Regions from separate parts of the Rothia sp. BD8 genome, predicted to be linked through region 2. Evidence: riboswitches for the same ligand, from Rfam matches in the RefSeq annotation. Region 2 holds a riboswitch; the other holds the start of a gene.

What was found. A riboswitch is a leader RNA that binds a small molecule or an ion and turns the genes downstream of it on or off. The one in region 2 is predicted to bind S-adenosylmethionine.
Region 1: it holds a riboswitch for S-adenosylmethionine, as region 2 does, so the genes downstream of both, NQ707_RS03490 (bifunctional o-acetylhomoserine/o-acetylserine sulfhydrylase) here and metE (5-methyltetrahydropteroyltriglutamate--homocysteine S-methyltransferase) in region 2, are expected to answer to the same signal.

Annotation. Positions count from the first base shown of each region.
Region 1 is NZ_JANJES010000003.1:102,879-106,222, forward strand. It holds gene NQ707_RS03485 (homoserine O-acetyltransferase) at 1-781, opposite strand, end outside; gene NQ707_RS03490 (bifunctional o-acetylhomoserine/o-acetylserine sulfhydrylase) at 778-2,187, opposite strand; SAM riboswitch class IV at 2,351-2,469, opposite strand; gene NQ707_RS03495 (amino acid permease) at 2,674-3,344, shown strand, end outside.
Region 2 is NZ_JANJES010000004.1:82,277-85,620, forward strand. It holds gene metE (5-methyltetrahydropteroyltriglutamate--homocysteine S-methyltransferase) at 1-1,520, opposite strand, end outside; SAM riboswitch class I at 1,583-1,691, opposite strand; gene NQ707_RS04585 (NAD-dependent succinate-semialdehyde dehydrogenase) at 1,854-3,236, shown strand; gene NQ707_RS04590 (SDR family oxidoreductase) at 3,318-3,344, shown strand, end outside.

The DNA.
Region 1 (3,344 bases), on a different contig from region 2:
CTTCCGTGCCCTCCTGCCCGCGGCGCCCGAAGCGACGGTCCAGCTCGGCAGGTGAGCGGTAGGTGATGTGGGCGATGCGCCGGGCCAGCTCCAGGCCTCGCACCGGACCCGCCCCGAGGGGGTAGTCGCCGTCGCGGAACTCCGGATCCTGCCGAATGGCCAGAGCCTGGGCGTGGCCCCACGCGATCTGCTCGGCGGTGGCCGCGGGACCGGCCGCGACGACGGCGCAGGCCCGCACCCGCTCCGGGAAGCTCACCGCCCACTCCGCGGCCCGGCAACCGCCCAGGGACCCGCCCACCACCAGGTGCCACCGGTCGATGCCCAAGGCATCGGCGAGCAGGGCCTCGGCCGCGACGGCGTCGCGCAGGCTCGCCCGCGGGAAGCGGGAACCCCAGATCCTCCCGTCCGGGCCCGGCGAGCACGGGCCCGTGGAGCCGTCGCAGCCGCCGAGCATATTGGGGCACACCACGAAGTACCGGTCCGTGTCGATGGCGCGCCCCGGCCCGATCAGGCCCTCCCACCAGCCCGGCCGGCTCGCGGCCAGCCGGGTCTGCTCGGGGGCCTCCGGTCCCACCCGCCCGGCGGCGGCGTGGGTGTCCCCGGTCAGGGCGTGCAGCACCAGCACCGCGTTCGAGGCGTCCGGGGCGAGCTCGCCCCACGTCTCGTAGGCCAGGGACGCAGCGGGCAGCACCTGCCCGCTCTCCAGGGCCAGGGGCCCAAGGCCGAGGGTGCGCACCACACCCTCGGCCCGGGTCCCGACGGGTGCTGCCACCGCGGTCACGCCGCCGGCTCCGGGGCCCGCGCGTCCTGCGCGGCCCCCTCGACGGCACCCGTCTCACGGGCCTCGGCGATCCGCTCGAAGCCGTGCTCCAGGTCCGCGAGGATGTCCCGGATGTCCTCGATGCCCACGGCCAGCCGCACGAACCCGGGGGCCACCCCGGCCGCGCGCAGCTCATCTTCGGACAGCTGGGAGTGGGTCGTGGAGGCCGGGTGGATCACCAGCGAGCGCACGTCCCCGATGTTCGCGACGTTGGAGTGCAGCACCAGGGAGTCCACGAACCGCTGGGCCGCCGGGGAGCCGCCGTCGATCTCGAAGCCGACCACAGCACCCACGCCCTGCGGGCCGTACTTGCGTCCCAGCTCGTACCACGGGGAGGAGGGCAGACCGGCGTAGTGCACCTTCGTGACCTCGGGACGGGCCTGCAGCCATTCGGCCACCTTCTGGGCGTTGTCCACGTGGCGCTGGACCCGCAGGGACAGCGTCTCGATGCCCACGGAGATGTTGAAGGCGTTGGTCGGGGAGATCGAGCAGCCCAGGTCCCGCAGCAGGGTCACCCGGGCCCGCAGGATGTAGGACAGGTTCACGCCGAACACGCCCTTCTCCCCGAGGTCCTCCGCGAAGACCAGCCCGTGGTAGCTGGGATCCGGGGTGTTGAACTGCGGGTAGCGCTCCGGGTCCCGGCCGTAGTCGAACCTGCCGGCATCCACGATCGCCCCGCCGATGGAGTTGCCGTGCCCGCCGAGGTACTTGGTCGCCGAGTGCACGACGACGTCGGCACCCCACTCGATGGGCCGGATCAGGTACGGGGTGGGCACCGTGTTGTCCACGATCAGCGGCACCCCGGAGTCGTGGGCCACCGCCGCGAGCGCCTCGATGTCCAGGACGTCGCTGCGCGGGTTCGGGACGGTCTCCCCGTAGAAGGCCTTGGTGTTGGGGCGCACGGCCGCACGCCAGGCCTCCGGGTCGGAGAAGTCCTCCACGAAGGTGGTCTCGATGCCGTAGGCGGCCAGGGTGTGCTTGAGCAGGTTGTAGGTGCCGCCGTACAGGCTGGGGCTGGCCACGATGTGGTCCCCGGCCTGGGCCACGTTGAGCAGCGCGAGGGTGATCGCGGCCTGCCCGGAGGAGACCAGCAGCGCCCCGACCCCGCCCTCCAGGGAGGCGATGCGGTTCTCCACGACCTCCTGGGTGGGGTTGGTCAGGCGGCTGTAGATGGGGCCCAGCTCCTTGAGGCCGAAGCGGTTGGCCGCGGTCTCGGCGTCGGGGAAGACGAAGGAGGTGGTCTGGTAGACGGGCAGCGCCCGGGCGCCGGTCGCGGCGTCGGGCTCCTGCCCGGCGTGGATCTGGCGGGTGTCGAATCCCCAGCCCTGCGGGGCGGAGGGGGTCGGGAGGGTGGTGTTCTCGGTCATGGTTGCTCCTGCGCTTCTGTGTCAGGGGCGACGACGTCGCACACGGGAGGACATCACCGGTGGGAGCCCGCGCACTGCCTCTCGACCCGGAACCCGCTGGTTCACCGGGGAGCAGCCTCTCGGCGTGCGCGGAGGTCTGTCGGCGACCTCCCGGGCACTCGTGCGCCCGCGCTTGCCGCGTCCGCCGGTCGGCGGTGCGGCCAGGTCCTCACCCAGGGCACCCCACCGCGGTGGGAGGGTTGCCGGCCAGCTAGCTGGGGCTTGTCGCTGGCTCTCGTGACCTGGCATCAACCCTGCTCCCCCGTCCGGCGCCGGTCAAGGACGGCGGCGAATGGGTCCGCGGATGACGGATCGTGACGCGTGTGACGCCGCCGCGACGTCCTCTAGGGTGGAACGGTGCGCGAGGACGGGCCGGGGGCGGACTGTCCGCATCCTCCGGTGCGCCGCGCGCCCACGCACCGCTTTCGTCGTCCGATGAGGAACTCCATGTCCGGTACCAGCCTCCCCTCGCCGTCCCCCGCCGACGCCGCGGATCCGACCACCCTGCAGCGGGGGCTGACCCTGCGCCACATCCGCTTCATCGCGCTCGGCTCTGCGATCGGCACGGGCTTGTTCCTCGGCTCGGCCTCCGCGATCGGCTTCGCCGGGCCCTCCGTGCTGCTGGCCTACGTGATCGGCGGGGCCGCGGTGTTCATGGTCATGCGGGCGATGGGCGAGATGGCCCTGGCCCATCCGGTGGCGGGGGCGTTCTCCGAGTACGCGCACCTGTACCTGGGCCCGTGGGCCGGGTTCGTCACGGGCTGGTCCTACGCCTTCGAGATGGCGCTGGTCGCGGTGGCCGATGTGACGGCGGTCGCCCTGTACATGCGGTTCTGGTTCCCGGGCACCCCCAGCTGGGTGTGGATCACCGCGGTGCTGCTGCTGCTGGCGGCGGTGAACCTGGGGAAGGTCAAGGTCTTCGGGGAGGCGGAGTTCTGGTTCAGCATCATCAAGATCTCCGCGATCGTCGCGATGATCGTCGGGGGTGCTGCCCTGCTGGTCTTCGGCGTGCAGCTGGATCCGGTCCAGCCCTCCACGGTGGCCAATCTGTGGGATCAGGGCGGCTTCTTCCCGAACGGCCTGGCCGGGTTCCTCGCCTGCTTCACGGTGGTCATGTT
Region 2 (3,344 bases):
CACTTGGTCATCTCCAGGGGCCCGCGGGCGGCGTCGCCGCGGGCCAGGACGAAGGAGGCCTCCCGGTCCAGGCGCCCGTGCTCGTCGGCGAGGTCGTGGAAGCGGGCGGGCACGGCCCCGGTGGCGACGATCGCGTCGAGCACCTGGTCGTAGAGGGCGAAGGACGCGGGGATCGCGGAGCAGCCGGTCAGTCCCAGCTCGCGCAGCCGGGCGACGGTGCGCACCCGCAGGGCGGTGACCTCGCTGGCCAGGTCCGCGGCGTCGGCGTTCCCGGACCAGCGCCGCTCCAGGGCGCGCTTGAGCTCCCGGCGGGGCCCGATGCGCGGGTATCCCAGGACGGTCGCGGCGGGGAAGGGGCAGGCGGCGGCCCCGTGGGTGGACAGGGCGGTGCGCTCTTCAGTGTGCTCGGCGGTGCGGTCGGTGGTGCTCACGGTGGTCTCCTCGGCATCGGATCGGGTGTCTCGGGTGTGGGGGTGATCGGGGTGGCGGGAACGGTCCGGCGGTCCCGGATGGCGCTGCTTCTCGGTCGCAGGCGCCGGGAGGATCTCCTCGTCCAGGGGCTGGGAGCCGGAGGGCAGGTGCCCCCGGGCGGTCTCCACCGGACTGCGTCGGCCCAGGGGCGGGCGGGGTGTCGGGGAGGGGCGAGGCAGGTCCAGGACCTCCAGCAGCTCCAGGGCCGCGGGATGCTCGTTGAAGGTGTACAGGTGCAGTCCCGGCGCCCCGGCGTCCAGGGCGGCCAGGGCCTGCTCCCGGGCCCGGGCCACCCCCACCCGACGCCGCTGCGTCTCGCTCTCGGCGGTCTCCAGCCGGTGGGCGAAGCGCTCGTCCACCGCCAGCCCGGCCAGGGCGCAGACCCTCTCGTAGCGGCGCAGGCTGGTCACCGGGAGGATCCCAGCCACCAGCGGCAGCCCCACCCCGGCCTGCTCGGCCCGGGCCCGCAGGCGGACGTAGTCCTGCGGGTCCTGGCAGACCTGGGTGATCGCGAAGTCCGCCCCGGCCCGCTCCTTGGCCAGCAGCACCTCGATGTCGTGCAGGGCGCTCGGGGATTCGGGGTGGCGCACGGGATAGGCCGCGACCCCCACCGCCAGGCGCCCAGCGCCCAGGTGGGCGCGGTGCTCCCGCTCCACCTCCCGGACCAGCTCCACGAGGTGGCGGGCGAAGGGCAGCTCCTCCGGCCCGGGGACGTATCCGGGCGGGCGGTCCCCGCGCAGCGCGAGGATCCCGCGCACCCCGAGGTCCAGGATCCGGGCCGTCAGCTCCCGCAGCTGCCCGCGGGTGCTGCCCGTGGCGATCACGTGGGCCAGCGGCCGGTACAGGGTGTGGTGCACCAGGTGCTCCAGCAGGTCCAGGCAGCCGGCGCGTCGATCGGCCTGCACCCCGGTGGTCACGGAGACCCAGTCGGGGGCGGTCGGGGCGAGGGCGTCGAGGGTGCGCAGCAGGGCGTCCTGGGCGGCGGGTCCGCGCGGTGGGAACAGCTCGTAGGACAGCGAGGGCGGCGGGGTCGGGGGTGCGGCGGGCACGTCGGGCCTCCTTCTGCAGGATCGGCCGACGGATCGCGGCAGCCGCGGCGGCTGTCGCACGGTATCCATCGGTCCTGGCGGGAGCACCGTTCCCGAACCGTCGCACGAGGGCGGTGGGGGTGGTTGCTGCGGCGTCGTCGAGCCAGGTCTCTCGGCCGCTCTGGATAGGTACCCCTCCAGTGAACCGGCGCAGCCGCGGCCAGCCAAGAACGGACGCGGATGTGACCGTGCGACGCGCCGATGACGCCCGGCGTCCCCGGATGACGCCCCCGCCGTCATGCTCACGGCGAAACCCCTGGAACCGTCCCCCACCCGGGGCGTTGACTAGGGGTTATGACCGAATTCGCAGTGACCAACGCATCCACCGGCGAGGTCGAGCAGACCTTCGACTCCCTGCCCGCCCAGCAGATCCCCGAGATCATCGAGCGGGCGCACCTCGCCGTCGGCCCCTGGCGGGACACCCCGATCGCCCAGCGCGCCCAGGCCCTGGCGAAGGTCGGAGACCTCATCGAGCAGCGCGCCGAGGAGCTGGCCGGGATCATCGGCCGGGAGATGGGCAAGCTCAAGAGCGAGGGCCTGCAGGAGGTCCAGCTGGTCGCCTCCATCTTCCGCTGGTACGCCGAGCACGGCCCCGACGTCCTGGAGCCCACCGAGCTGCAGCCGCAGGGCGCGCAGAAGACCATCGTGGAGCACGAGCCGCTGGGCGTGCTGCTGGGGATCATGCCGTGGAACTTCCCCTACTACCAGCTGGCCCGCTTCGCCGCCCCGAATCTGCTGATCGGCAACACGATCCTGATGAAGCAGGCGGCCATCTGCCCGCTGTCCGCGGGCACCTTCGCCGAGATCCTGCACGAGGCCGGGATCCCGGAGGACGCCTACATCAACCTCTACCTGGACACCGAGGACGTCCCCGCCGTGCTGGAGGACTTCCGGGTGCGCGGGGTCTCCTTGACCGGCTCCGAGCGGGCCGGGGCCTCCGTCGCGCAAAACGCGGGGAAGAACCTCAAGAAGTCCGTGCTGGAGCTGGGCGGCAACGACCCGTTCGTCGTCCTGGACACCTCGGACCTGGACGCGCTGGTGCGCACCGCCGTCGGGCTGCGCACCTCCGTGCAGGGGCAGGTGTGCACCTCCCCCAAGCGGATCATCGTGGTCGATGAGCTCTACGAGGAGTTCGTCGCCAAGGCCCAGGAGGCCGTGGAGGCGATCCGCGTGGGCGCCTGGGACGATCCCGACGCCGACATGGGGCCTCTGTCCTCCGAAACCGCCCGGGACGAGGTGGTCCAGCGCATCCACGACGCCGTGCGGAACGGGGCGACCCTGCGCACCGGCGGCGAGAAGCTGGAGCGTCCCGGCTGGTTCATGTCCCCCGCCCTGCTCACCGACGTGGACCCGGATTCCGACCTGGGCTGCAACGAGCTGTTCGGCCCCGCCGTGATCGTCTACCGCGCCGAGGACGAGGAGGACGCGCTGCGCCTGGCCAACCACACCGACTACGGGCTGCAGGCCTCGGTGTGGACCGAGGACCTGGAGCGCGGCGAGCGCTTCGCCCGGCGGATGCAGGCCGGGATGGTGCACGTCAACGAGCACCTGGTGACCCAGGCGGGCCTGCCCTTCGGCGGCATCGGCCGCTCCGGCTACGGCCGGGAGCTGGCCGAGTGGGGCCTGAAGGAGTTCACCAACGAGAAGCTGGTGCGGGTCAGCGCCCAGTCCTTCTGAGGCCGCACCCCGCACCCTGGCCCGGTGACCCCGGGCCCTCAACATAAGGAGCAGAGCGTGACCGATGAGCAGCGCACCCCCGTGGCCTCCCAGCTGGAGTTCGCGAAC